One region of the Rhizobium sp. 01L419 genome, then DNA from elsewhere that is predicted to be linked to it. Evidence: riboswitches for the same ligand, from Rfam matches in the RefSeq annotation. Region 1 holds a riboswitch; the other holds the start of a gene.
The links. Region 1 has a riboswitch for ZMP and ZTP ahead of AC1DUP_RS03195 (bifunctional folylpolyglutamate synthase/dihydrofolate synthase). Riboswitches for the same ligand answer to the same signal wherever they lie in the genome.
Positions count from the first base shown of each region.

Region 2: it holds a riboswitch for ZMP and ZTP, as region 1 does, so the genes downstream of both, AC1DUP_RS09110 (LysE family translocator) here and AC1DUP_RS03195 (bifunctional folylpolyglutamate synthase/dihydrofolate synthase) in region 1, are expected to answer to the same signal.

Region 1 covers NZ_JBFTSM010000001.1:635,543-650,120, forward strand. Annotated here, with positions in the region: gene AC1DUP_RS03150 (SDR family oxidoreductase) at 1-1,103, opposite strand, end outside; gene nthA (nitrile hydratase subunit alpha) at 1,201-1,863, shown strand; gene nthB (nitrile hydratase subunit beta) at 1,860-2,519, shown strand; gene AC1DUP_RS03165 (nitrile hydratase accessory protein) at 2,506-2,877, shown strand; gene AC1DUP_RS03170 (hypothetical protein) at 3,100-3,624, shown strand; gene AC1DUP_RS03175 (anti-sigma factor family protein) at 3,653-4,435, opposite strand; gene AC1DUP_RS03180 (RNA polymerase sigma factor) at 4,432-4,947, opposite strand; gene AC1DUP_RS03185 (COG4315 family predicted lipoprotein) at 4,958-5,338, opposite strand; gene AC1DUP_RS03190 (diguanylate cyclase domain-containing protein) at 5,429-6,460, opposite strand; ZMP/ZTP riboswitch at 6,634-6,714, shown strand; gene AC1DUP_RS03195 (bifunctional folylpolyglutamate synthase/dihydrofolate synthase) at 6,736-8,037, shown strand; gene AC1DUP_RS03200 (MFS transporter) at 8,048-8,737, opposite strand; gene AC1DUP_RS03205 (MFS transporter) at 8,740-9,657, opposite strand; gene AC1DUP_RS03210 (ATP-dependent DNA helicase) at 9,881-11,008, shown strand; gene AC1DUP_RS03215 (MerR family transcriptional regulator) at 11,077-11,769, opposite strand; gene AC1DUP_RS03220 (pyridoxine 5'-phosphate synthase) at 12,184-12,936, shown strand; gene AC1DUP_RS03225 (SDR family oxidoreductase) at 12,997-13,884, opposite strand; gene AC1DUP_RS03230 (winged helix-turn-helix transcriptional regulator) at 14,002-14,433, shown strand; gene AC1DUP_RS03235 (MFS transporter) at 14,522-14,578, opposite strand, start outside.
Region 2 covers NZ_JBFTSM010000003.1:420,558-435,135, reverse strand. Annotated here, with positions in the region: gene AC1DUP_RS09155 (Flp family type IVb pilin) at 118-312, shown strand; gene AC1DUP_RS09150 (A24 family peptidase) at 422-934, shown strand; gene cpaB (Flp pilus assembly protein CpaB) at 1,045-1,860, shown strand; gene AC1DUP_RS09140 (type II and III secretion system protein family protein) at 1,866-3,377, shown strand; gene AC1DUP_RS09135 (CpaD family pilus assembly protein) at 3,374-4,090, shown strand; gene AC1DUP_RS09130 (CpaE/TadZ family protein) at 4,087-5,364, shown strand; gene AC1DUP_RS09125 (TadA family conjugal transfer-associated ATPase) at 5,388-6,863, shown strand; gene AC1DUP_RS09120 (type II secretion system F family protein) at 6,865-7,872, shown strand; gene AC1DUP_RS09115 (type II secretion system F family protein) at 7,888-8,868, shown strand; ZMP/ZTP riboswitch at 8,901-8,980, shown strand; gene AC1DUP_RS09110 (LysE family translocator) at 9,049-9,681, shown strand; gene AC1DUP_RS09105 (tetratricopeptide repeat protein) at 9,683-10,516, opposite strand; gene AC1DUP_RS09100 (leucyl aminopeptidase family protein) at 10,655-12,046, shown strand; gene AC1DUP_RS09095 (MarR family winged helix-turn-helix transcriptional regulator) at 12,234-12,584, shown strand; gene AC1DUP_RS09090 (C40 family peptidase) at 12,636-13,490, shown strand; gene AC1DUP_RS09085 (amidase) at 13,602-14,578, opposite strand, start outside.

The DNA.
Region 1 (14,578 bases):
AGCACGGTAGCACCGAGCGCCATATCGATCAGGCAGGTGAGGACCGTCAGCGCGATGGCTGCACCTGCCGGCATGAAGGGCAGGAAATGGGCGCTTGCCTGCTGCGGCGCCAGAAGCGGGATGAGGCCCGACAGCAGCCAGAAGAGCGACAGGCCTGATATGACGGGTGCTTTCAGGAGATAGAGGCGGGCAAACCAGAGGTCCTGAACGCCGGAGGGATTGGCAGCAAGTGTCTCGGCGGCTGAGCGTGCTGGAAGGCCTGACGGCGTCGGGCGATCCATGCTGACACCTTCGGACATGACGGTCATGGCGGTGGAGCGCAAAGGCGAGCGCCAGCCGAGATGGCCGGCGATATCGGCAAGCCACGTCACCGGTCGCGCGAGAACAGGCGGGATGGAAAGGACCGGTGCGTCCGGGAGGCCGAGCCAGGCGCGGTGCAGTTTTACGAGGCTCGCGAGCGTGTGCCGCTCCTCTGCCGCCAGTTCGATATCGCTGCGGGAGGGAAGCGTGCCTGAGATTGCGGCCGAAACGGCGGCGGCGACATCTTCGCTCGCGACGGTTTCGACCGGGCTGTCGGCGTGGATGAGCGGCAGGACGAGGGGGAACGCCGCGAGGGAGCGCAGGAGCGCCGTGCCGCCATGGGCATTGCGGCCGAGGACGAGGGAAGGGCGCAGGATCACGTAAGGCAAGCCAGATGACGCTAGGGCCGTATCGGCGGCGCGCTTGGTCGCGAGGAAGGGCAGTTTGCTGCCGGCGCCATCGGTGCGCGCAGAAATCTGGACGACGAGTGTCGAGGTCGGCTTTGCCGCAGCATAGAGGGCGAGCATGGCCTGCGTCTGTGTCGCCGAGAGATCGTCGCTAAGGCCATCCTGCAATGCGCCGGCGCAATTGACGACGGCATGCTGTCCTGCGAGGATATCGCGCCAATCGTCAGGACGCGTCATGTCGGAAAGGTCGGCGCGGCGCCACCGGATCAGCGGCTGCTTGAGTGCGGCGCGGGCGGCATTGCGTCCGAGACCGGTGACGACATGACCCTCCGCGGCGAGACGTGCCGCGACGACCGAGCCGATAAAACCTGTAGCGCCGAGAATCAGGATGTTCATGCTGCGAACCTAGCGCAAAAAGTTTAAGGTCTCGGAAGGGCTTGGCTCAGCCTCAGCAAGTGCTAAAACGGACGGCACAATCCGGGAGGGCTTCGATTTGCACGATCACGACGACGATCATCAGCACGATCACGATCATGGGCACGATCATGGCCACCACCACGATCATGACAACCATTATTCGGATATGCAGGCGCGCGTGAAAGCGCTGGAAACGCTGCTGACAGGGAAAGGGCTGATCGACCCGGCCGCGATCGATGCGATTGTCGAGACCTATGAGACGAAGGTCGGCCCGCGCAATGGCGCGCGTGTCGTTGCGAAAGCCTGGAGCGATCCGGATTTTGCCGAATGGCTGAAGCGGGATGCGACGGCGGCGATCGCCAGCCTCGGCTATACGGGCCGGCAGGGCGAGCATATGCGCGCCGTCTTCAATACATCAGACACCCATAATCTCGTCGTCTGCACGCTTTGCTCCTGCTATCCGTGGTCGGTGCTCGGCCTGCCGCCGATCTGGTACAAGGCGCCGGCCTATCGTTCACGCGCTGTCATCGATCCGCGTGGCGTGCTTGCCGAATTCGGGCTGACGCTGCCCGAAGGCAAGAAGGTCCGCGTCTGGGATTCGACGGCGGAACTGCGCTATCTCGTCATTCCCGAGCGGCCGGAGAGCACCGAAGGCATGGACGAAGAGGCACTTGCCGATCTCGTCAGCCGTGATGCGATGATCGGCACGGCGGCTGCCGGCACAAGGGTGCCGACGTGAACGGCCCGCACGATCTCGGCGGGCAGATGGGCTTCGGGCCCGTCGCGCCAGAAAAGAACGAACCCTATTTCCACGCCGAATGGGAGAAGCGGGCGCTCGGGATCACGCTCTCCTGCGGCGCGTTCGGCGCCTGGACGATCGATGAAAGCCGGCATGCGCGGGAAAACATTCCGCCGGCTGATTATCTCGCGGCGAGCTATTACGAGGTCTGGATCCGCGGCATCGACACGCTCCTGGAGCGGCATGGTTTTGCGACGCGTGAGGAGCTGTTGTCAGGCCACAAGCTGCAGGACGGCACTGTGCCGAAGCGCGTGCTGAAAGCCGATATGGTATCGGGTGCGCTCGCCAAGGGCGGCCCTTGCGACCGGCCTGTCGACAGCGCGCCGCTCTTCGTCGTCGGCGAAAAGGTGAAGACGAAGAATTTCAATCCAGTGACCCATACGCGGCTGCCGCGTTACGCACGCGCCAAGACCGGCATCATCGAGGCGGTGCAGGGTTCCTTCGTGTTTCCCGATGACAATGCGCATGGCAAAGGCGAGAATCCGCAATGGCTCTATACTGTCGTCTTCGACGGGGCTGAAATCTGGGGCGAGGGTGCGGACCCGTCGCTGACCGTCTCCATCGATGCTTGGGAGAGCTATCTTGAGCGTGTGTGAGGCGCCCTCTCAACTGGCGCAATCGCCCGGCCTGCCCAAGTCGCCGGAGGGTGATCCCGTCTTCCCGGAGCCCTGGGCGGCGGAAGCTTTCGCCATGACTGTGCATCTGCATGCGAAGGGGCTGTTTGCCTGGAGCGAGTGGGCGCAAACGCTGTCGAAGGAATTGCACAAGCCTGTCCGCGCCGAAGATGGCAGCGATTATTTCGACTGCTGGGTGGCAGCCCTTTGCGAGCTGTTGGTCAGCCGAGGCGTGGCCGAGGCTTCCGTCATTCTCGACCTGCAGAAGAGCTGGCAGCGGGCGGCGGAAGCGACACCGCACGGCAAGCCGATCGAGCTCGCCAACGATCCGCTGCGCTGAGAACACGCACTGTCCTGAGGCTGTCGATGACACCTGTCGACGGGCACACGCTGAAGTTTTATATTTATGCAACGATTCATTGCGATGATGCGAATCGAAAACCCATCTGATTCACACTCAGGCATGACGCCCGGTCAAACATGCGCATGGTTCCCATGACGGTCGAACAAATGCGGTCGAGGACCATGCATGACTTCGATTTCATCGACCAATGAAGCGGCTTTGCTGATCCTTCAGCAGACAGTTTCCCCTGTTAATTCCAGCGAAGCCAAAAAATCGGACGGCGACAATCTCGTTGCGATTGCCCATGGTCAGCCAACCAGACAGACATCGGGGATGACCCCGCAGCCGACCGCGGCACAATCCAAGATTTCGGAATCCTTGTTCAGCGTGAACGACCGAAGCGTTACCCAGATGAAGCTCGATCTGGTCGACCGCGCGGGCGAGGCGCTGGGCGTAAAAAAGAGCGATTATGCGTCAATGGACGAGTTTGTCGCCGCGACGAAAAAGGCTTTTTCAGATCTCAAGAGCAAGCCGGACGGGCAGCAGGCCATTGCGAAGATCGAGCGTGATCTCGGTCTGGACAAGCTCGGTATCTCACTGGACGACCTGATCAACAGCGCTAGTGATCCCGATAAAAACGACAAGGTCACGCAGGCATTGAAGAAGCAACTCGGCGAGGACGCTGAGGGTGGAGCCGTCCTTCGCCAGGACGAAATCGGCCGCTACCGCGTCGTATCGGCCTGATCGAATGGCTTGCGCTGCAGTTCCCGCTTCACGACGGGAACTGCCGGTAACATTCTTCGGCCACCTTGCGCAGCATGTCGCGGGAGATTTCGCCTGTTACCGCATAGCCGAGTTCGCCATCGATCCAGTAAAAGGTCTCGACATCCCTGGTGGAGGCGAAGCGGAAGCTCGTCGTCCTGTTTTCCTTGTTGCGGCCGACGATAACGGTCAGGCGTTCGCCGCCCTGATCCTCATACATGAACATGGCGCCCGGCCTGTTATCGACAGGCAGCAGGCGGCCGCCGACGAGGTGGAAGCCGAGGGACTTCAGGTCCGGCACCTTGAGATCGGGGATTGCCAGGCGCTTGCCGAGCCAGGTGGCCAGATGCGCTTCCTCATTGGCGAAGACCTCGACCGGGTGGCGTACTTCGTTTGCATAGACGAGGAAGGCGGTCTCGGCCTGCTTCGGCAGGGTTTCGGCTTCGGCAAGCTGCAGCGGCGGGCGTTCGAAGAGCGGCGGGATGAAGCGATCGCTGACCGCGCCGAGTGCGAAGAACATGATAGCGGCAGCGGCGAGCGCGCTGCGGGCCTTCCAGGGGGATGCCGGCTCTGCTGGCGTCAGCAGCTGGAGATCGTTGTCGCGGTTCTTCTCGTAGCCTGCGAAAAGCGATTTGATGCCGGCATTCTGCGTCTGCCAGGCGGCCACCTTCGCGGCCTCTTCGGGATTGTCGGCGAGATAGGCTTCCACGCGGGCGCGGGCGGTCTCCGGCAATTGCCCGTCGGCAAAGGCATGCAGGTCCGCTTCGGTGACGGTGGGGTTGGTCTCGTTCATTTCGGTCTCCGAAGCGTAATCACATTATCGGCTTTCATATGTTCGCTCATGCGCTGGCGGGCGCGCGACAGGCGCGACATGACGGTTCCGATCGGGATATCCAGCATGGCGGCCACTTCGCTGTAGCTGTAGCCCTCGATGACGACGAGCATCAGCACGGCACGGTATTCTTCCGACAGGCTGTCGAGGGCCTGTTCCAGCCGCAGGCGCTCCAGCGGGTCTGCCTGGGCGTTGGGACTTGCCATCTCTTCAGCGGCATCGAGTTCGACCAGCCGGTCGCGGGGGCTTGCGCGGCGGGTGTTGCGGTAGAGGTTGGTCATGGTCGTCAGCACCCAGCCGCGCAGGTTGATGCCGCGCCACTGGCCGCGCCGGGCCAGAACCTTTTCCACGCAATCCTGGAGCAGATCCTCGCCCTCGGCATCCGAGCGGGTGAGGCTGCGGGAATAGCGGCGGAGCGAGGGAAGGAGGGCCAGGATCTGGCCCTCGAACGTATCGGGTGGGGGCGTCTTCACGCTGGCCTCATCAGGGCTTTGCGAGATCCCAGGAACCGCCGACGCCGTCGCCGGTGATGTCGCCGGACTTGGTGTCCTTCACCCAGTAATAGAGCGGCATGCCGTCCTTGGCCCACTGCTTCTTTCCATCCTTGCGTTCGACGAGCGAGTATGCACCACTGGCCTTGGCGTCGCTAGCGGCGAGGAAGGGCGGCCAGTTGGTGGCGCACTTGTCGTAGCAATTCGTGACGCCTTTTTCGTCCTTCTTGTAGGTGTAGAGCGTCATGCCTTTTTCGCCGGCAAGAACCTTGCCCTTGGCCGTATCGACTTCGGTGACGGCAGGGGCGGCGAAGGCTGCAGTCGCGGTGGCAGCGACGAGCGCCAGCGCGGACAGGAATTTCACGGACTTCATGGTCTCTCTCCTCGGTTAGGCACGCATTTTTGCGATACCGGACATGAGACACGCCAAGCGTCCGTTTTATTCCCGTTTCTTTTTCAAACGTCAGTTCGGATTGAAAGCCACATGGCAGTCCCGTCCGGCAGCTTTGGCGCTATAGAGGGCACCATCGACGTTGCGTAGCAGTTCGCGGCGGCAGGCCCCACCTTGCGGGGCGAGTGCGGTGCCGATGCTCAGGCGGGCGCGGACAATATTTCCCTCGATGGTGAAGGGGCTGCGGAAAGCCGAGAGCAGGCGTTCGGAGACGGAGACCAGCGCTTCTGTGTTTGGCGGGTTGGGCACGAAGATCGCAAATTCGTCGCCGCCCATGCGCACGACGATGTCGCCTGATCGAATAACCGACCGGATGCGATTTGCCGCCTCGCGCAGCACCTCGTCGCCGATATGGTGGCCGAGCGTATCGTTGATCGACTTGAAGCCGTCCATGTCGAGATAGAGAGCGCCGAAGGTCTGTCCGGAGGCAAGAGCTGATTCCAGCGCACGGTCGACGACGGCGTCGAGCGCCGAACGGTTGAGGAAGCCGGTCAGCGGATCGGTCATGGCCGCAGTGCGCAAGCTGCTTTCGGCAAGGCCCATGATGAAATTGGCCTTCTGCAGCCGCAGGAGAGCGCTCGCGACACTGGCGAAACGGCGAAGATTGGCCGTCTCTTTTTCCGTGAAGAGGCGCGGCTTCCGATCGAGGATGCAGAAGGCGCCGATGACCAGCTCGTTTTCCAGTTCCAACGGTGCGCCGGCATAAAAACGGAAATGGGGCGGGCCTGTCACATAGGGCGCGGCATTGAGCTCCGCATCCTGTTCCAGATCGGGAACGATGACCATGTCGTTGGCGAAGACGACGCGGGTGCAGAAGGAAAGGTCGCGCGGGCATTCCGAAAGCTGCATGCCCGCTTCGCCGGCGATGCGCAGCCAATCCTCGTCGACGATGTTGATGGCAGCATAGGGCATTGCGAATGCATTCTTGGCGAGCTCGGCAAGTGCTGCAAGCTCAGGCGTCGGGCTGCTGCCGATGGCGCTCAGCGAGCGCAAGGCAAGCAGTCTCTGCGGTTCGTTGACTGGAATTCGGACAGTTTGTCCCATTCGAATCTCCGGCTCTTTGTCACAGACAGGAGCTAAAGTGGCGTTCTTGGAAATCTCCGCAAGGGCTAAAATTCACCAGCGTTAACCGGCAGTTGCTGCAGGTGGCGTCGCGGCGGAGCCGTGCTGATGCCGCTTGCGAGGCTAGGCAGGGCAAGGGAAAGGTTCTAATGTCGGCCCGCCTGCGTGACTGGCGAGACAGATGGATAACCATCGGGAAGCGCAGGTTGCCGATGCCGCTCGCCTGGGCACAAACATAACCCCGATACCCGTGTGCCATGCCCATGCAGATACAGAACCCCCGCCTTATCGAAGCCCTTTCGCAACTTGATCAGCTCACCAACTGGGAACAGCGCCCGCGCGGCGAAATGCGGGTCGGGCTGGAGCCGATCCTCGATCTCTCGGCCCGTCTCGGCAACCCGCACCGCGCCTTCCGCTCGATCCATGTGGCAGGCACCAAGGGCAAGAGCTCGACCTCGGCGCTGCTCGAAGCGGGTCTGCGCCATGCCGGCATTTCCGTCGGGCGTTATGCCTCGCCACATGTGGAGCATATCTCCGAGCGCGTCAGCGTCAACGGCCAGGCAGTCGATGAGGGCGTGCTGGCCGAGGCGCTCTTCCTGGGGCTCGATGCACTCAAGGCTGCAAGGTCGGAGGGCACGGCGGCGGAGGCGGCGACCTGGTTCGACATTTTGACGGCGGCGGGTTTCCTGATCTTCCGGGATGCGGGCGTGAAATGGGCCGTGGTCGAAACGGGTCTCGGCGGACGGCTGGATTCGACCAATATCGTCGAAAGCGACGTTTCCATCGTCACCAATATCGGCCTCGAACATACGGAGATCCTCGGCAAGACGCGAGCGGCCATCGCCTTCGAAAAGGCCGGCATCATCAAGCCGAGGTCGACCGTCGTGACACCGCTCGGAGCTGATGACGAGGCGGGTGCCGTTATTGCGAAGCGTGCTGCAGAGATCGAAGCGCGGCTCATCCGGCCGGATTTTTTCGCGTTGAAGACGATTGCCGAGCGCAATGTCGCGGTCGCGGCTGCGGCGCTCGATGTGCTTGGCGAACTCGGCGTCGCGGCTGGGGATGGCCGGAAGGCCGGCGGATGGTTGATCGACAAGGCGGCAGAGCAGGAATCGCAATTGCCCGGGCGGCTGGAGCGATTTGTTATTCCCGTGGCGGGAAGGCCCGTTTCCGTCGCGCTCGACGGGGCGCATGTGCCCTTCAATCTCGAAGCTGTTCTCGACGATCTATCCGGCATGGAGGGATTTGCCGGGCAGGGCATCGCGGTCGTCGCAATCGCGGCAGACAAGGATGCGCCGGGGCTTCTCGACGTGATGCGCCGTTATGGCGTCTCGCCGATTTTCACCTCGGTTTCGGACCGCTTCCGTCCGCCTGCCGAAATGCAGCAGCTTGCCGCGAAGATCGGCCTTGCCAGCGAGGTGATCGAGGATCCGCAGTCTGCTTACGAAAAGGCGCTCGAGCGGGCAGCCGCATCCGGCGCCTGGGTGATCCTGACGGGGTCGCTCTATCTCGTCGGGCTGTTGCGCGAGCGGGTGCTGGGGGAAGCGAAAAAGGCCTGACGAGTGTATCTCATCGGGTATGCGCCAGACCACCGGCCGGCGCGGTTCTGCGAGCGATGAGCTTGCCGATGATCACTTTCGAAAGGATCAGGAAGGGTGCTGCGCCGAGGAAGAACAGGGTGAGAGAGAAAAAGGCGGAGTTGAAGGCGATGACGCTCGCCTGCATCATGACCTGTTTCCCGAGCAAGGCGCCGGAGGCCTTTGCTGCTGCTCCAAGCTCCATTCCATGGGTTGCGAAATAGCGGCTCATCATTGCCAGCCGCTGAATCACTTCAGGACGACCGGGCATGATATGGGCGGCAAGGACAGCCCGGTTCTGGGCTGTTTCATTCTCGATGAAGGTTTGAAGAAAGGCTATTCCGATGAGACCGCCGATCTGGCGCCCGGCATTGAACAGGCCCACGCCATAAACAAGATGCGCCTTGCTGAGGCCGAGCATTGTGACGAGGGTTATCGACAGGAAGAGAAAACCGAGGGCCGCGCCGCGAAGCAGGATTGCCGGGAGCATATCGGGAATCCCGCTGCCGCCTGACGATCCCGATAACATCCACATGGCGCACATCAAGCCCATCACGCCGAACGGAACCGTTGCGACCGGTGTCATGCCGAGGCGCTGGATAAGGGCTGCGGTGAGGAACAGCGTCGTCACGAACATGGCAGTGCTCGGCAAGAGCAAGGCACCAGCTGCGGTGGGCGTCATCTTCAGGATCGATATGGAAAAAGACGGGATGAGGTAACTGCTGCCGAGCAGCGCGAAACCCGCCACGAAACTTGCAAGGAAGCCGAAGGAGAACCGCCATTGCCGAAGACGCCGAGATCGAGAAGTTTGTCTTCGCGTTTACCGCGCAGGCAATGAATGATGAGCAGAAGAAAGGCGGCCGCGGCGGCGAGCGTCAGCATGATGATGTCGTCGTTTCGCAACCAGTCCCAACGGTTTCCACGGTTGAGCAGGTAGGTGATCGAGAAGGCCGCTATCGTAAACATCGCGGTTCCGAACCAGTCGAAGCGGGAGCGGCGTGCTTCGGCCGTTTGCCCGGCATCGGTCCATGCAAGAAGCAGCACGGCCGCGAGGCCGACGGGAACGACGGCGGTGAAGATCCACCTCCATGACAGGGTGTCGAGAAGCCAGCCGTGCATGAATGGCGCAAGCGTTGCGGGAGCGACCACAGCGCCGATTGCAAACAGCGTCTGGATAAGCGGCTGCTCCCTGCGGGCGAAAACCTGAAAGAGAAGCGTCTGGGCGCTCACAAGAATGACCCCGCCTGAGAAACCCTGAACGAGCCTCAATGCCAGGAGGATGTTCAATTCGCTGGAGACGGCGGCAAGTGCGCATGCAACGGTCATGCTGGCGGTTGCCGCTGTCAGCGCATTCTGCAACGTGAACCGGCCGGCGATCCAGGGAGTCAGCGCAAAGGCCACAAGCTTTGCTGCGACGTAACCGACTTCAAGCCTGACAAACTCGTCGGAAGACGCATAGGTGTCTCCCATAATGTCCAGTCTTGCCATCGACAGGACAGTTCCGGCGACCGCTTCGGTCAACGCTGCGAACATTGCTCCGACCAGAAGACATGCGCCAGACAATGACGAGCGCCTGTCGGTCTCAACTGGAAAATGGGCCATCACGGTTCTCCTGGTATTGCAGGCATAGTCGGTCTGCCATTCGACGATCATCGCGCGAGGCGTCATTCGTGATAATCGGGGATTTTGCGGAAGGACTATAAAGCGTGGCTTGTAAATCGGTGGAGTGAAGGCACAGAGTTGCCGATGCTCAAAGGTCCGCAAGCTGCGCCGCCGGGGAATTTCCGCCTTGCCTATCGGAGGCGAATCCTGCCAAGTCGCCTCCATGCAATTCGCTCCTCAACAGGATGAAGCCCTGAAGGCCGTTTCCAACTGGCTGAAGGAGGGCAGGTCTCCACTCTTCCGTCTGTTTGGCTATGCCGGAACAGGCAAGACGACGCTTGCCAAGCATTTCGCCGAGCATGTCGATGGCGACGTGTTGTTTGCGGCTTTCACCGGCAAGGCAGCGCAGGTGCTGCGCTCGCGCGGGGCATCGAATGCCAAGACCATCCATTCGCTGATCTACCGGCCGCGCGGAGAGGAAGAGGTTGCCGACGAGGAAACCGGCAAGACCTCGATCGCGCCGATGTTTTCCATCAACCGTCAGAGCCCGGTCGCCAAAGCCGCACTTATCATCGTCGACGAATGCTCGATGGTGGACGAAGCGCTCGGCAGGGACCTGATGAGTTTCGGCACGCCGATCCTCGTGCTCGGCGATCCCGGCCAGTTACCGCCGGTCACCGGCGGCGGCTACTTCACCAATCAGGAACCGGACTATCTGCTCACCGATATCCATCGGCAGGCGCGCGACAACCCGATCATCAAGCTCGCCATGCAGGTGCGTGAAGGCAATGAGATCATGTATGGCGACTATGGCAAGGCGCGGGTGATCTCGAAGAACGAGGTGACGCAGCCCCTGGTTATGGATGCCGATCAGGTGCTTGTCGGCACCAACAAGACGCGGCGGCGCTATAACCAGCGCCTGCGGGAACTCAAGGGTTTTACGACCGAACATCCGCAGACCGGCGACAAGCTGGTCTGCCTGCGCAACGACCCGGCCAAGGGGCTGCTTAACGGCTCGCTCTGGCAGGTCATGACCTCATCCAAGGAAACCACAAAGCCGGGTATCAACCTGCTGGTGCGTCCGGAAGATGACGACATGGATCGGGGGGCTGCGAAGATCAAGCTCCTGAAGGAGGCCTTCGAGAATGTGGAAGGCGAGATTCCCTGGAACACGCGCAAGCGCTATGACGAGTTCGATTACGGCTATGCGCTGACGGTGCACAAGGCACAGGGTTCGCAGTGGAACAATGTCGTGTTGTTCGACGAAAGCTGGGCCTTCCGCGATACGCGCGAGCGCTGGCTCTATACGGCGATTACGCGCGCGGCGGAGACGCTGACGATTGTCCGCTAAGATTGGCGTCCGCTGAAAACTGGCGTATCTGCTCGTACAGGGATGCGGTGGCGGCCGCTGCCCAGTGATCAGGCCTGCACGACGCCAAGGAGAACCGCCTTGGCGATCGCCTGAAAGCGATTGTTGGCGTGAAATTTCATGATGATGTCGGCTTCCAATGCGCGCGTTTCCTCATGCCTGAGGTCAAGGGCTCGGGCAATGCGCTGCGTCGAATATCCCTCAGCCATCAGCTCCAGGCACTGGCGCTCCTGATCGGTCAGGCTTGCCGGATCCCTGTTGTCGTTAATCGGCGGCAGGTCGAGGCTGCTGTCGTAATCGAGAAGATCGCTCACCTGCTGCAGCTGCCGGTGCAAAGTCGACATCTCGGCCGTCAACTCGCGCTTGCGCTGGGAGAGGGCCTCGCGGAAAATCGATTCGGCCTCTTCCTGTGAGGCTGCGCTGCGCAGTACGTCCATCAATTCCTGGATGACGGCGATCGGCATGCCGGTTTCGCGGCAGACGGTGATGACCGCCATGCGCATGACGTCATCCTGATCGTAAACGCGCATCAGGCCGATGCGGTTTGCGGAAATCAGACCTTTTTCTTCGTAGAAATGCAGTGTCCTGTGCGTGACGCCGAAAGCGTTCGCCATATCGGCGATGGCAACAGGGCCTTGTGGAATATCCGGCGGAAATGCGGCCGAAGGCAGAAACCGGTATTTGGACCGGGCCTCCGAAGCAATACCGGCGGCGGCAAACAAACGTCTGGAACCGTCAGGCATGAACCCTCCTGGGGCAGATAGTTGCACCTCATGCGGCTTTGCCAATTGCTTCCGGAGCGCGGCGAGCGGGGTTTCCTCTAGCGTTCTTATCGTTGGAAGAAGCAGTACTCGGCGTACTTACTCGTTACGCAGCGCCCACATTATGCGCGGACGGTTTCTTTTGTAAGTGCTAAAACTAACCGCTTTTAAATGGGATAGCAATGTCGAGAGCGTCATTTCGTCACTACTACCATATGGCATGTTGCGGCTGACAAATGATCTTCGAAAAGAACGGAAATTATTGTTTGCGGTACGCGCATGACCGCAGGCGCGTCCATCAGGACCGGACATGGAATGCATATGCGAATCTCATTGGCCTTCGCGGACGGCTTGGCTTAAAAGCAGGGCCAGTCTCCACCCCTGACGGATATTGCCATGCCCGCCAAACTTTCCGTGAACCTCAATGCCATCGCCATGCTGCGCAACCGGCGCGATCTGCCGTGGCCTGATGTGGAAGGGCTCGGGCGCATTGCGCTTGCGGCCGGCGCTTCGGGACTGACCGTGCATCCGCGGCCGGACCAGCGGCATATCCGTTTTTCCGACCTTCCCGTCATCCGCAACCTGATCGACGACGAGTTTCCGCAGGCGGAGTTCAATATCGAGGGTTATCCGACCGAGGAATTCCTGGAGCTTTGTGCCGGCGCCCAGCCGGAGCAGGTGACGCTGGTGCCTGACGATCCCTCGCAGGCGACCTCCGATCACGGCTGGGATTTCCGCAAGCATCAGGCGTTGCTGTCGGATGTCGTGGCGCGGCTGAAGAAAATGGGATGCCGTGTTTCGCTGTTTGCCGACGGCGATGGCGACGAAGAAGCGGTGAAGGCCGCGAAGGCGACGGGTGCTGATCGGATCGAGCTTTATACCGGCCCCTATGGCGGCTGCTACGATGCGCCGGAGCGGGTAGGACCGATCCTCGAAGGGCTGGGAAAGACGGCGGATGCGGCGATTGCGCTGGGTCTTGCCGTCAATGGCGGCCATGACCTGACGGTGGCAAATCTGCCCGCGCTCGTGAAGCGCATTCCAGCCCTTGCCGAGGTTTCGATCGGCCACGGGCTGACGGCAGATGCGTTGGAATATGGGATGGCGGAGACGGTACGACGCTTCTGCAGGGCCTGCGGCCAGAAGATCTGAAAGCGGCCCGCCCTCGGTGGATGCGAGGGCGGGCCCAAAGTCGCCTCAGATGAGGCCGGCTCAGGCGGTGAGAGCGGCCTTGTTGGCGACGAAGTAATCCTTCAGCGGCTGCGGCTCTCTGCCGGTCAGCTTTGTGAAGTCGTCGGTGACGATGTCGAACTTGCCGGCGCGGGTATTGGCATCGGCCGAAACCAGCATGTCGGCGACGAAGCCCGGCAGGCCGGTGCCGCGAATACCCTGGCCAAGCTGTTCATCGGTCACGGGAACGACATCCAGCGGCTTGCCGGTCGCTTCGGTGACGAGGGCGGCGATCTCCTTCGATGTCAGCGACTGCTTGCCGGTCAGCGTATAGGTGGCGCCGGCCGAGATGCCGGCTGCGAGAACTGAAGCGATGGCGAGTGCGCAATCGTCACGCGAGATGGTCGAAATCTTGCCGTCGCCGGCCGATGTGAACCACTTTCCAGACTGCAGATTGTGCGGCATGCCGTGCAGGTAATTGTCGTGATACCAGGCGTCGCGGACGATGGTGTAGGGGATGCCGCTCGCCTTGATGGCGTTTTCGGTGCCGAGATGGTCGGGTGCGAAGGTGACGAGCGAACCATCCGGGGCCGGCATGGAGGTGTAGGTGATGTGCTTCACCCCGGCCTTTACCGCAGCGGCGACAGCAGCCTTGTGCTGGGTCAGGCGCTTGCCGGGTGTGTCGAGGGCGTCAGTGCTGATGATCAGCAGGCGGTCGACACCGGCAAAAGCGGCTTCGAGGCCGGCGGCGTCATCGAAATCCGCCTTGCGGGTGAGAACACCCTTGGCGGCGAGGCTCGCGAGCTTTTCCGGGCTGCGGGTCGCGGCAATGATGTTTGCCGGGGTGACCTTGTAGCTTTCGATCAGGTGATGGACGACAAGCTGGCCGAGCTGGCCTGCGGCGCCGGTGACGAGAATGGTTTCGCTCATGATATCCTCTAGTGGTTGACAGGTGGTCTCAAAAAGAGAGTAACACTAGAATAGGAATTGACCAGGAACTGTAAAGAAGGCAGTTTTTCGGGACTTCGTTACCAAAAGGGAACCAGCATGGCCGGAACAATCGTCAATCTGAAAGCGAGAACAGGCCAATCCGAAGGGTTGGGCGCGCGGCGCGACATAGACCTTGCCAGTCTGGATTTCACCAATTGCCCGGTTCGCGACGTGATGCAGCAGATCGGCGGCAAGTGGTCGACGCTGCTGCTGGAGGCGCTCGCCAAGCAGCCCTATCGCTTCGGCGAATTGCGCCGGATGATCCCCGATATTTCCCAGCGCATGCTGACCCAGTCGCTGCGCGACCTGCAGCGGGACGGCTATATCGAGCGGGAGGTTTTTCCAACGAAGCCGCCGAGCGTCGAATATCGGCTGACCGATCTTGGGCGGTCGCTCTACACGGTGTTGTCGCAGCTTCTGAACTGGGCGGAGGCGAACCATGATGAGGTTCGCGCTGCGCGGCTGCGGTTCGACGCAGATGCTGTATAGAGCGCAATTCCGGACGCAAAACCGCAGTACACTTTTGCTGGAATTGTTTTAGAGGATCAGGCGGACGACCCGCCTGATCCCGAGACAATCACTTCTCGCGGCCTTCCGTCAGGAAGAACAGGAAGGCGAGCGCCGGGAAGCAGAA
Region 2 (14,578 bases), on a different contig from region 1:
ACCTTGTTAACGCATTTCATTAAGTCGATGGAAACGGCCATTCGCTAGGTTGCAGCCATCCGATCAACGGAAACAGTTGGCGGACGTGCTGAACATCAACTGGAGTTAGAGGTAACCATGAGCAAGCTTTTTAGCCGTTTTCTGAAGGATGAATCCGGCGCGACCGCAATCGAATACGGCCTGATCGCCGCCCTCATTTCCGTAGCCCTCATTGCTGGTGCAACGACGCTCGGCGGCAAGATCGGCGACACGTTCAACAATCTTGGCGATCAGATGGATAAGGCCAAGACCGCTTCTACAGTGCAGCCGTAATTTTATTTACAAAGTGTCGGCCGGAGATGATCCGGCCACTCAATGATCGGGCTCGCAGCTTAACAGCCGTGAGCCTTTTTCGCATTGTGTTCCGATCGGGCATATAAACATGATCGCAGCTGCAGTCTTCGTGATACTGCCACTCTGTCTGGCCATCGCAGCATTCTCGGATCTGTTCACCATGACGATCCCGAACCGTGTTTCACTGATCCTTATTGCCTCTTTCGCCGTCATTGCGCCGCTCTCTGGCCTGGGCTGGGATGTTATCGGCATGCACCTCGCAGGTGCTGCCATCGTCTTCTGCGTCTGCTTTGCTCTTTTTGCGGTCAACGTGATGGGCGGCGGAGATGCCAAGCTGTTGAGTGCGACGGCACTCTGGTTCGGCTTTAACCAATCTCTTCTTTTTCTGGTGGCCGATGTCGGCTTGATCGGCGGTCTTCTGACACTGCTTATTCTGCTGGTAAGATCGCAATCGAACACCATTCTCGCCATCGGCCTGCCGTTGCCGAGTTCGCTCCTGCTCGCCAAGAAGATACCCTACGGCATTGCTATCGCGATCGGCGGCTTCATGGCGTTCCCATCCTCGCCGCTGTTCATCGCAGCACTGGAAAGCTTGAAATAACGGCATTTTAATCGGCCGTTAACTTAAAATGTAAGTCTTCCATTAACCATAATTACACCAATTCCTGAGCATTCTGCGGGGCGAACGCGTTGTGCCCCAAGGAATGATCAATGAAACCGGCCCGCCTTATTATTCTAGCTGTCGCCGTGGTGGCAGCCGGCCTTGCCGGTCTTCTTGCGATGAACATGGCCGGCAATCGTGGCGTCGTGACGAAGGTCCAGTCCGTCATCGAGAAGGAACCGAGCGTCAACGTGCTGGTCTCCAGCGCCAATCTTCCTGTCGGCGCTAGACTGGATGAGAAGGCCGTCCACTGGATGGCCTGGCCTCAGAATGGCGTTGTCCAGGGCTTCATTACCGAGACCGATCGGCCTGATGCCATCAAGGATCTGCAGGGGGCTGTCGTGCGCCTCCCGGTCTTCGAAGGAGAGCCGATCCGTCCGGAAAAGGTCGCCGATTCCAACAGCCGCATCCTGTCCTCCCTGCTGCCTGCCGGCAAGCGCGCCGTGGCGACCGAAATCTCCGTTTCGACCGGTGCTGGTGGCTTCATCCTCCCCAACGACCGTGTCGATGTCATCATGGTGCGCAAGGGGCAGGGCAGCGACAAATACATAACCGAAACCGTCCTGAGCAACGTTCGCGTCCTCGCCATCGACCAGCAGATCGAAGAAAAGGAAGACGGCACCAAGGCAGCGGTCGGCACCACCGCAACGCTGGAGTTGACCCCCGATCAGACCAAGGTTCTGGCCGTCGCCCAGCAGATGGCCGATCGCCTTTCGCTTGCCCTGCGGTCGGTCGCCGATGCGCAGGAGCAGGACACCAGCGCGGCAGACTATCTGCTCAGCGGCGACAACGGCAGCGCACTCATCCAGGTCATCAAGTCCGGCTCCATCGTCACGGATGCCACCGGCTCAGTAAAGCCGGAGTAAAGGAAATGCAGATGGGCAACTCGACACAGCGCACCAGGCTTTTCCTCACCGGCTGCCTTTCCCTGGCAATGGCTGCCGCCGGCATCACGCCGCTCTCCTTCATCGCATCCTCGGGCATCGAACAGGCCAATGCCGCGTCGGAAAGCCTCATCCGCATATCGCAGGGCGGCCCCGGTGCGCATCGTCGCGTGAAGCTCGGTCTCAACAAGGCCGTCGTCGTCGATCTGCCTGCCGACGCGCACGATATTCTCGTTTCCGATCCGGTCATGGCCGATGCCGTGACCCGCACCTCGCGGCGCATCTACCTGTTCGGCAAGAAGGTCGGACAGACCAATATTTTCGTGTTCGGCGCCAGCGGCGAAGAGGTCGTCAGCCTCGATGTCGAGATCGAGCGCGACGTCTCCGGTCTCGAGACCAATCTACGCCGCTTTATCCCGGACTCCGCCATCAAGGTCGAGATCGTTTCCGACAATATCGTGCTGACCGGTACCGTTCGTACACCTCAGGATGCCACGCAGGCGGCAGCGCTCGCCAAGGCCTTCCTGAAAGGCGGCGAGGCCACCACGCGCTCGCAAAGTATTTCCGGCAGCGGTGGAGACAATTCGGTTGCGCTGTTTAACGAAGGCCGTCAGGAGTCCCAGGTCGTCAACCTCCTGAAGATCGAGGGCGAAGACCAGGTCACGCTCAAGGTCACGATCGCCGAGGTTCGCCGTGAAGTCCTGAAACAGCTTGGCTTCGACAATCTCGTCACCAATTCCTCGGGCATGACGGTCGCCCAGCTCGGCAGCCCGTCCGCCGATAGCGCCACATCCGTCGTTGGCGGCGGCCTCGCCGCACTCTTCAAGAACTCGATCGGCAAGTATGATATTTCGACCTATCTGAATGCGCTGGAACAGGGCAAGGTCGTCCGCACGCTGGCCGAACCCACGTTGACGGCGATCTCCGGCCAGGCTGCGACTTTCAATTCCGGCGGTCAGGTTCTTTACTCGACGACAGACAATAACGGCAACGTCACCGTCGTTCCCTATGACTACGGTATCAATCTGGCCTTCAAGCCGCTGGTCCTTTCATCCGGCCGCATCAGCCTGCAGATCAACACAAACGTCTCGGAGCCGGCGCCGTCGGTATCGGGTGCTGCGCCCACCTATCAGCGCCGCTCGGCACAGACCTCGGTCGAGCTTCCCTCGGGTGGCTCGATCGCTCTTGCTGGCCTTATCCGCGACAACATCTCCCAGACGATGAACGGCACCCCCGGCGTCTCGAAGATCCCGCTTCTCGGCACGCTGTTCCGCCAGAAGGGAGTCGAACGCCAGGAAACGGAACTCGTCATCATCGCGACGCCCTATCTGGTGCGTCCGGTGGCGCGCAATCAGCTTAATCGGCCGGATGATAATTTCAGCCCGATGAATGATGCGTCCGCCTTCTTCATGAACCGCGTCAACAAGGTTTACGGCAGCCGCGAGGCGCCGGTTGCCGATGCGCAGTTCCACGGTTCTATCGGATTTATCTACAAATGAGCGGAGCACGGTCTGGACCGATGAAAACGAACAGAGATCAGGCGATGGCCCATTGGAGCGCGAAACATTTCCGCACGACAAAGCCTCTGCTCGTGGCTGCATCACTCGCCGTTGCAATTCTTTCCGGCTGCGCCGGCCCGCGTGATCAGCTGACCACTGGCGGTATTCCCGACGATTACCGGGAGCGCCACCCGATCGTCGTGACGGAAGCCGAGCAAACCGTGGACATTCCTGTTGCCTCCAGCGACCGCCGACTGACGATCGCCCAGCGCGAGTTGATCCGCGGCTTTGCGCAAAATTACGTGTCGCGCGCGTCTGGCCCCGTCTACATCCTGTCTCCGGAAGGCTCGGCGAATGCGGGAGCGGCCCGCGCCCTGCGCAGCCAGGTTCGCGTTGAACTTGCTTCGCGCGGCATTGCGAGCAACAGGATCATCAACACGACTTACGCCGCAACCGGCCTTCTCGATGCCGCGCCGATACGCCTGAGCTTCACCGGCATGACGGCGGTAACGACACAGTGCGGCCAATGGCCGAAGGATATCTCGGCCGATTTCACGAACCAGAATTATTACAATTTCGGCTGTGCCTCGCAGAACAACCTCGCCGCCCAGGTCGCCAATCCGGAAGATTTCATCGCTCCGCGCGGCATGACCCCGATCGACGCAGAGCAGCGTAACCAGGCAATCCAGGAGTACCGCGGGACAGAACGATGAGCACCGTCGACTACGAGATCAAGAATACCAGCGAGCTCCGCCATGCAGAAGAAGCGATGCGCATGGGCGAACTGGAAAACATGCGGCCGCTGCCGCGCATCTCCGTTCATGCCTTCTGCGAAAGCGAAGGACTGCAGCGGGTGATGGAGCGCTGCGCCAATGACCGGCGCATGTCGAAGGTCAGTCTGCGCATCACCAGCGGCGGCACGGCTGCTGCCGCAAACATGTTCTCAGGCGCACCGACGCCGAACCTGATCATCATCGAGACCAGGGCGAACTCCGCCGGCGTGCTCGCCGAACTGGCTCCGCTCGCTGCCGTCTGCGATCCCTCGACCAAGGTCATCATCGTCGGTTACTACAACGATATCGGCCTCTACCGCGATCTGATCCGCAACGGCATTTCCGAATATATGGTCCAACCTGTCGCCATGCCCGATATCATGGGCGCGATGGCGACGATCTTCGTCGATCCGGAAGCCGAGCCGCTTGGCCGCAGCATTGCCTTTATCGGTGCCAAGGGTGGTGTCGGCGCGTCGACCGTCGCCCATAATTGTGCCTTCGGCATCTCGAACCTGTTCTCGACTGAAACGATCCTGGCCGATCTCGACCTGCCCTACGGCACGGCGAACATCGATTTCGATCAGGATCCGGCCCAGGGCATTGCCGAGGCCGTCTTTGCGCCGGAGCGGCTGGATGAGGTTTTCCTCGACCGCCTGCTGACGAAGTGCTCGGAGCATCTTTCCCTGCTGGCCGCCCCCTCGCTTCTTGACCGCGCCTATGATTTCGAGGGCCAGGCCTTCCAGCCTGTCATGGATGTGCTGCAGCGCAGTGCGCCTGTCACGGTGCTCGACGTTCCGCATGCCTGGTCGGACTGGACCCGTACGGTCCTGTCAAGCGCTGACGAAGTGGTTATCTGCGCCGTTCCCGATCTCGCCAACCTGCGCAACACCAAGAACATGCTTGATGCGCTGCGCAAGATACGCCCGAACGACAAGCTGCCGCATCTCATTCTCAATCAGGTCGGTATGCCGAAGCGGCCGGAAATCTCGATTTCCGATTTCTGCGAACCGCTGGAAGTCGAGCCGATTGCCATCATTCCCTTCGATATCGGCCTCTTTGGCAACGCCGCCAACAGTGGCCGGATGATTTCGGAGGTCGATCCGAAATCTCCGACGGCGGAGACCTTTTCGCAGATCTCGCACATCGTCACCGGTCGCGTGGCAATCAAGAAATCCAGGAAGGGCGGCCTTCTCGGCCTTCTGAAGCGCAAGTAAACGAGTAGAATTGGATCGGCTCAATGTTCGGAAAACGCGGAAATGATGGTTTCGGAAAGGCCGGTGCCGGCGGTATCGCCGCTCCTCCGCCGCCGATGCCGGCTGCCGCCCCATCCGGTCCCGCGGTGCTTGTCGAGCCGTCGCGCGAACCTGTCCGCCAGCAGGTGACGCCGCCGCCGATGCAGACGCCGCAGCGCAAGCGCCCGGCCCGCACGGACGAATATTACGATACCAAGGCGCAGGTTTTTTCCGCGCTGATCGATACGATCGACCTCTCGCAGCTTTCGAAGCTGGATGGCGAAAGCGCGCGCGAGGAAATCCGCGATATCGTCAACGATATCATCACCATCAAGAATTTCGCGATGTCGATCTCCGAGCAGGAGGAACTGCTCGAGGATATCTGCAACGATGTGCTGGGCTACGGTCCGCTGGAGCCGTTGCTGGCGCGCGACGATATTGCCGATATCATGGTCAACGGCGCGGGCCAGACCTTCATCGAAGTCGGTGGCAAGACGATCGAATCCGAAATCCGCTTCCGCGACAATTCGCAGCTTCTGTCGATCTGCCAGCGCATCGTCAGCCAGGTCGGCCGCCGCGTCGATGAATCGAGCCCGATCTGCGACGCGCGCCTGCCCGACGGCTCGCGCGTCAACGTCATCGCGCCGCCGCTTTCGCTCGATGGCCCGGCACTCACCATCCGCAAATTCAAGAAAGACAAGCTGACGCTTGACCAGCTGGTGCGCTTCGGGGCCATCACGCCTGAAGGCGCGACCGTCCTGCAGATCATCGGCCGCGTCCGCTGCAACGTCATCATCTCCGGTGGTACGGGTTCGGGCAAGACCACGCTCTTGAACTGCCTGACAAACTACATCGACCGCGACGAGCGCGTCATCACCTGCGAGGATACGGCCGAACTGCAGCTCCAGCAGCCGCATGTCGTGCGTCTCGAAACCCGCCCGCCGAATATCGAAGGCGAGGGCGAGATCACCATGCGTGATCTGGTCAAGAACTGCCTGCGCATGCGTCCCGAACGCATCATCGTCGGCGAAGTGCGCGGACCGGAGGTTTTCGACCTCCTGCAGGCCATGAACACCGGTCACGATGGTTCCATGGGCACCATCCACGCCAACAATCCACGTGAATGCCTGAGCCGTATGGAATCGATGATCGCCATGGGTGGCTTCACCTTGCCGGCAAAGACCGTGCGCGAAATCATCTCCTCCTCGATCGACGTCATCATCCAGGCCCAGCGCCTGCGCGATGGCTCGCGCCGCATCACCCAGATCACCGAAGTGGTCGGCATGGAAGGTGACGTCATCATCACCCAGGACCTGATGCGCTACGAAATCGACGGCGAGGACGCGAGCGGTCGTCTGATCGGCCGCCATATGTCTACCGGTATCGGCAAGCCGCATTTCTGGGACCGCGCCCGCTACTACAACGAAGACAAACGCCTCGCCGCTGCGCTCGACGAGCTGGAAGCGAAATCGAAGGACTGAGATGTTCGGCATCGATCCGACAGTACTGGCAATCGTCGTTCTCGCAGCCGTTGCGGCGGCCGGGGTGAGTTATGCCGTATTGTTCTCGCGTATCGAGAGCGACAAGAAGTCGGCAAGCCGCATCAACCGTGTCAAATCGGCCGAAGTCGATCGTACAAAGGTCAAGGCTGCTCGCGACCGCGTTCAGGAACTGTCGAAGCGTCGCAAATCGGTGCAGGACAATCTCAAGGATCTGGAAAAGCGGCAGCTTGAGAAAACCAAGAAGACGTTGTCGCTTAAGTCTCGTCTCACTCAAGCCGGCTTACCGATCACCCCGGCTCGGTTTTATCTCTTCAGCGCGCTCTTTGCCCTTGTCCTGCTTCTGCTGTTGCTCATTGTCGGTGCATCGCTTGTCGTCATGCTGGGCGTTGCGGTCGTGGCGGGGTTGGGCCTGCCGCGCTGGGTCGTCGGCTTCCTCGTCAAGCGTCGTCAAAACAAATTCCTCGACGAGTTTCCGAATGCGCTCGACGTCATCGTCCGCTCCATTCGCTCCGGTCTGCCGCTGAACGATGCGATCCGCCTGATCGCCAATGAAGGGGTGGAACCGGTCAAGGGCGAGTTCCGCCGCATCATTGAAGCACAGCAGGTCGGCCTCAGCATCCCGGATGCCTGTGCCCGTATGACCAATCAGATGCCGCTGCAGGAAGTCAATTTCTTCGCAATCGTCATTGCCATCCAGTCGCAGGCCGGCGGTAACCTGTCGGAAGCGATCGGCAATCTTTCCAAGGTGCTGCGCGATCGCAAGAAGATGAAAGCCAAGGTGAAGGCGCTCTCCATGGAGGCCAAGGCATCGGCCTGCATTATCGGCGCACTGCCCTTTATCGTCGCTTTGCTCGTCTACATAAGCTCGCCGAATTACATCATGGTCCTGTTCACCGACCCGCGCGGCCACTTCATCCTGGGCTTCTCCGCCATCTGGATGTCGATCGGCATCTTCGTGATGCGCAACATGGTCAATTTCGATATCTAGCGGAAGGAAGGCACCATGTCGGCGGAACTTGCAGCGAAATTGACCGATCCCGCCATGCTTGTGGCTGTCCTCGTCGCGATCGCTGTCTTCGCTACGTTTTACACGCTGGCCGTTCCTTTCTTCGAACGTGGCGACCTCAACAAGCGCATGAAGGCCGTCTCCACCGAACGCGAGCAGATCCGCGCCCGCGAACGTGCGCGGATGAATGATACCGGCGCCAAGGCAACGCTCAGAAGTCAGAACAACCGGTCCACCCGGCAGATCGTCGAGCGCTTCAATCTACGCAAGGCGCTTGTCGACGAAAACACGGTGAACAAACTGCGCGCGGCGGGCTTGCGCTCGGAGAACGCACTGAACACCTTCCTCGTCGCACGCTTTCTTCTGCCTTTCATTTTTATGGCCGTTGCAACCTTCTGGGTATTCGGTCTTGGGAACCTTGCCAGCAAGGGTCCGGCCATACAGTTCCTGGCCGTCATCGGCATCGCCTATCTGGGTTTCTACGCGCCGAACATCTATATCTCCAACCGCATGGGCAAGCGTCAGCACTCCATCAAGCGGGCCTGGCCAGACGCACTGGACCTGATGCTGATCTGCGTGGAATCCGGTATTTCCGTCGAAGCGGCCATGCGCCGTGTTTCCGAAGAGCTCGGCGAACAGTCGCCGGCGCTCGCCGAGGAAATGGTGCTGACGACCGCCGAGCTTTCCTTTCTGCCGGACCGCCGCGTCGCGCTCGAAAACCTGGCGATTCGTACCCAGATCGATCTTGTCCGTTCGGTTACCCAGGCGCTCATCCAGGCAGACCGTTACGGCACACCGGTCGCGAGTGCGCTTCGCGTGCTGGCGCAGGAAGGCCGTGACGAACGGATGAACGAGGCGGAAAAGAAGGCTGCTGCGCTACCGCCGAAGCTGACCGTTCCGATGATCCTCTTCTTCCTGCCGGTGTTGGTCGCCGTCATCCTTGGTCCGGCCGGCATCCAGGTTGCGGACCGGTTCTGACGCTTGCCGCTCAGCGCAAATCCCGCTAGCTTGCGCCTCCGCGTAGCTGGCAAATGAGATGGGTCTCCATCGGGAGGCGCGGACGTCCCTGCCGCTCGCCTGGGCAATCCTCGATAACTTGAGCCAGCAAAAATGCGTAGCGGTTTTACGGCCGGAATTGCGTGAAAATGGAGTTTTGCTATGTCCTCCATGGGCATTTTTATCAGTATCATCAGTGCATTGATGATCGGCGCCATGAGCCCCGGTCCAAGTTTTGTCGTTGTCTCGCGCATTGCCATTTCCCGCTCGCGCTTTGATGGGCTCGCCGCCGCACTTGGCATGGGCGTCGGCGGCGTGACCTTTGCTATTCTCGCTCTTGCGGGCCTGACGGCGCTGCTCTCACAATTCGAGTGGCTCTATCTGGTGCTGAAGATCGCGGGCGGCGCCTATCTGATTTACATTGCCTTCGCGATCTGGAAGGGAGCGAGTGAACCACTCGCGCTGTCAGGCGATATCGCCGGCAAAAGCATGCCGGCACGCAGTTTTACGGCCGCTCTGCTGACGCAGTTGAGCAATCCGAAGGCGATCGTGGTCTACGCCAGTATCTTTGCGGCACTCTTGCCCAAAACCGTGCCGGTGGAGCTTTTGCTGGCGCTGCCCGTCGGTGTCTTCCTGGTGGAGGCGGGATGGTATGCGATTGTGGCATTTGCCTTTTCCGCCCATCGTCCGCGTAAGATCTATATCGCCGCCAAGGCCTGGATCGACAGGGCCGCAGGCGCGGTCATGGCTGGCCTTGGCCTGCGTCTCATCCTGTCCGGGTTGGGCGGCAAATAGTTCAGTTGGTATTGCTGGCGGCGACGGACGTCGTGTCTTTCGCCGCAAGCTTCTGCCAGGAATTCTGCTGGGAAAGCATGCCGCGCAGATAGGCGACGTTGGCGTCGGCCTGCTGCGGTGAGAGTTCGCGCCGCGCAATCTGCTCCGCCTCGGGAAAACGGCCCTGCAGCCCGACGACGAGGGCGAGGTTCTGGCGCACGCGGCTGTCGGCGGAAGGCTGGCCTGCCGCCGAGCGAAGATAGGTTTCCGCCGTGCGCAGATCGCCCGTCAGGAGATAGGACATGCCGAGGTTGGAAAGGATCGACGGTTCGTTCGGCTGGATGTCGAGCGCGTCGCGGTAGCGCTGACGCGCGTCGTTTGGCTTGCCCATCTGATCGAGGATCGCGCCTTCCGCAGAGATCAGCCGCCAGTCGGGCCGATCGGGCGTCTGCGCCCTGCCGATGGTGTCCAGCGCCTGCTGAAGCTGCCCCGCGGCGGCCTGCGCCTTGCCATAGGCGGCAAGCACGTTGCGATCACCGGGATTGGCAATGGCGACCTGCTGCATGACGGCAAGCGCTTGTGCGTCGCGCCCGTTCATGCGCAGCAGATTGGCGTAGTTGACGCCGTTGACGGGATCGCGCGGGTTCTTCTCATAGGCCTGGCCGACGCGGTCGGTGGCGACCCGCAATTCGTTGGCATCCATCTGCTCGACTGGCCTGTCGAGTTTCGGGATCGAACCGGTCGTCATCCGATCCTTTGATGTTGTCGAGCAGCCGCCGAGGGCGAGCATGGCGAGAAGAGCTACGGTTCCCTGAAAAACACGCTTCTTAAAAGGGGTAGAGGCCGAGAAGGGCATTGCGCGTTCCTGAATAAATCGGCGCCTGACCTCGAAGCGGAACAGGGAAAGGTTTGACGCAATCTTCGCTCCAGCAATAGTCTGTTAACCCTAACAGACAGTTAAGAAGTGATTCTGCCCCTGCCGCTAAGGACAAACATGGCCCCCTTCCAGTTCATCGAGAGACCGACGCCTTTCAACACCAAGGGTGGGTCGACGCTGCCAATCTTTGCTGTCACGCCCGCCCATATCGAAACCGGCACCATTGATCCGATCGCGCTCGATTGGGCAGGTAAAGCCGGCTACAAGGCGGAAAGCGGCTCCCTGCTTTTGATCCCGACGGCTGAGGGCCACCTCGGCGGTGCGCTCTTCGGCCTCGGCACCAATCCGTCGGAGCAGCCCTACATCACCGGCAGGCTCGCCCGCGCGCTTCCGGCCGGCGACTGGCACATCGAGACCGCACCGCTGACGGCGAACCGCCTGGCGCTCGGCTTCGGTCTCGGCAGCTATCGTTTCGACCGTTACAAGTCTGAAAAATCCCCCACCGCAACGCTGATGATCCCGCGCGATGCCGACGGCAGCGAGATCAAGCGCCAGCTCGCCGGTGTCTTCCTCGCCCGCGACCTTATTAACACGCCGACCAACGACATGGGGCCGGAGCAGCTCGAAGCCGCTTTCCGTGGCCTGGCAGCGCACTACAAGGCCGAGATGTCGGTTATCATAGGTGACGACCTGCTCAAGGAAAACTTCCCGCTGGTTCACACCGTTGGCCGCGCCAGCGCCGATGCGCCGCGCCTGCTGGAACTGCGCTGGGGCAAGAAGGGCCACCGCAAGGTTACGCTGGTCGGCAAGGGTGTCTGCTTCGACACAGGCGGCCTCGACATCAAGCCGGCTTCCTCCATGCTCTTGATGAAGAAGGACATGGGAGGTGCTGCAAATGTCATGGGCCTGGCGCTCATGATCATGGATGCCAAGCTGAAGGTGGATCTGCGCGTCATCATCCCGGTCGTCGAGAATTCCATCTCGTCGAATGCCTTCCGCCCCGGCGACATCTACAAGAGCCGCAAGGGGCTGACGGTCCAGATCGACAATACCGATGCCGAAGGCCGCCTGATTCTGGCCGATGCGCTCGCTTATGCCGATGAGGAAGAACCGGATCTGCTGATCGACATGGCAACTCTCACAGGTGCCGCCCGCGTCGCCCTCGGCCCCGATCTGCCGCCCTTCTTCACCGATGATGCGATCCTCGCTCACGACCTGATGGAAGCAAGCCTCGAAACGGACGATCCGCTCTGGCGACTGCCGCTTTACACCGGCTACGAGAAGGACATCCGCGCCAAGTTCGCCGATATCACCAACGCTCCGGCGGGTGGCATGGCGGGCGCCATCACCGCGGCACTCTTCCTGAAGCGTTTCGTCAGCAAGGCGAAAAGCTGGGCGCATTTCGACATCTACGGCTGGGCGCCGAACGAGCGCGCGCATTCGCCGGGAGGCGGCGAGGCGCAGGCCATCCGTGCGCTTTACCACCATATCCGCCACAACGTCCGTTGAGCCGCCAAAGCATGTCGCGCAAAAGTGTGCAGCGGTTCGCGATAACGACATGTGAAAACAAAAGCCTTCGCTGAGCCAATCGTTAAAATTTTATTCACCTTGTGAGGCGGCATTCTGTGCCGCCTCTTGCTTGCGCGCTGTAACTGCCGGAAAATGGAACGTTAGCGTAACGATTTCCGGAGGGTCCGTGCCGATCGAACTGACCGCCTCGCAGGCGCTTGGCCTCTGGCATGGTGTGGCGCTCAACCAGGTCCGTCACGACAACAGAGATTTGACATTGCGCCAGATGGCGATCCTGCTGCATATCTATCTCGTGCCGCCGCCGCATACCGTGCGCGGGCTGGCAGCGACGCTGAACGTGACGAAACCGGTCATCACCCGGGCGCTCGATACGATGGGCGAGATGGGCCTCGTCGACCGCGTCCGCGACGATGCCGACCGGCGCAACGTCATCATCAAGCGCACCGTCGGCGGTGCGCTCTATCTCGAAAAGCTCGGCGACCTCGTGCGCGAGCAGGGCCGCAAGCTTTCGGTCTGAAAGGCCCCCGACTGAAAGGCCACTCTGAAAGGCCCATCTGAAAGGAATACCATGACGATGCTCGACCGCCGCCTTCACGCCTACCGCCCGGATCTCGCAGAAGCCGGCCTTGAAGGCAAGGTTGAGGCGACGCGCTTTGTGAGCGGCACGCCGGCTCGCGTCTCCATTCCGGTCGTAGCCTTGCGCCCGCAGCCGGATCTTTCGCGCGGCATCGATACGGAACTCCTGTTCGGCGAGGATGTCACGGTATTCGATCGCGCCGATGGCTGGTGCTGGATCAAGGCGGTTTCCGACAGCTATGTCGGCTATCTACCGCAGGAAGCACTCACCGAAGCGGGACCGGCCCCGACCCATATCGTCGTTCCGCAACGGACGTTTCTCTATCGCGAGCCGGAACTTCGCAAACCTTATAAGGCGGTCCTCTCGATGGGCAGCCGTGTCCATATTGCCGGCAAGGCGGAAGCGCGCGGCAACCACTATCTTGTGCTCGATGACGGCACCGCGATCTTCTCCAAGCATCTGCAGCCGCTCGGTGCTCTGGACGGCCAGGACTATGTCGATATCGCCTCTCGCTTTCTGGAGACGCCCTATCTCTGGGGCGGCCGCTCCGGCCTCGGCATCGATTGCTCCGGCCTCGTCCAGCTTGCGCTGCAGATGACCGGCAGAAGCGCGCCGCGTGATACCGACATGCAGGCGGCTGATCTCGGAGAGCCGATCGAGCGCTCCGATGTGCGCCGCGGCGATCTGGTCTTCTGGAAGGGGCATGTTGCGATTTTCGAAGATCCCGAAACCATCATCCATGCCAATGGCCATACGATGACCGTCGCGCGCGAGAATTTCGAGGGCGCTGTCGAGCGCATCGGCTGGCTCTACGAGCGACCGACCGGTTATCGCCGGCCGTTCTAGGGCATTTTTGTTCTTCGAATCGCAAATGCTCTATCTCTTTGTTTTGGCGTAATTCCGGACACAAAACCGCTACGCACTCTTGCTGGATTGCTCTGGCGTTACCCGCCAGCGTCAGGCGATTGGCGGCTTCGGCCAGTTCTTCACGCCACCGGTCCGATCTTCGAAGGCCTTGGAAAGCCTCAGCACGCGCATGTCGTCGAAACGCGGTCCGACGATCTGCAGGCCGATCGGCATGCCGGATTGCGAGAAGCCGCAATTGATGGACGACGCCGGCTGCTCCGACATGTTCCACGGTACCGTGAAGGCGATGTGCTCGAAGGGCAGCTTCGGATCATTGGTGGGAGAGGCCCATTCGGCCGGATAGGAAACGATCGGATTGGTCGGTGACAGCACGGCATCGACGCCGGTGAAAAGCTGACCGCAGGTCTTGCGCATCTCGATTGTCTGGTTGAAGCCTTTGACCGCATCCACGCCGCTGATATCGGCGCCGCCCTTCGCCCATTCGTAGATATAGGGCAGGATGCTCTCGCGGCGTTCCTCGCTGAGCCCGGCAATATCGCCCCAGAAGCGCGAGCGCCAGAAATTGTCGAGCCCATCCAGCATGGCGCGCGTCAGCACCGGGCCAACCGGGACAATCGTCGCCCCCGCCTCCTCGAAGAGCTTCGCAGCCTCTTCGACTGATATCCTCACATCCTCATCGACCGCAAGACCGCAGCCGGCATCGAGCATCAGCCCGATTCGCATGCCGCTGAGATCGATATAGAGATCCATCCAGTCGAAATCATTCGGCGGCAGGCTGGTGCCGTCGCGCCAGTCCGGGCGGGAAAGCGTTGCCATCGAATAAGCGGCGTCCTCCACGGTGCGGGTCATCGGCCCCGCGCAGCGCCCGACATAATAGGGATCGACCGGAATACGCCCGTGGCTTGGCTTGAAGCCGAACACGCCTGTCCAGCCTGCCGGCAGGCGCACAGAGCCGCCAATATCGGTCCCGACATGCAGCGGCCCGTAGCCGGCAGCGGCTGCCGCAGAGGCGCCCGCGCTCGATCCGCCGGGGTTTTGCGTCATGTCCCAGGGATTGCGGCTCAGAT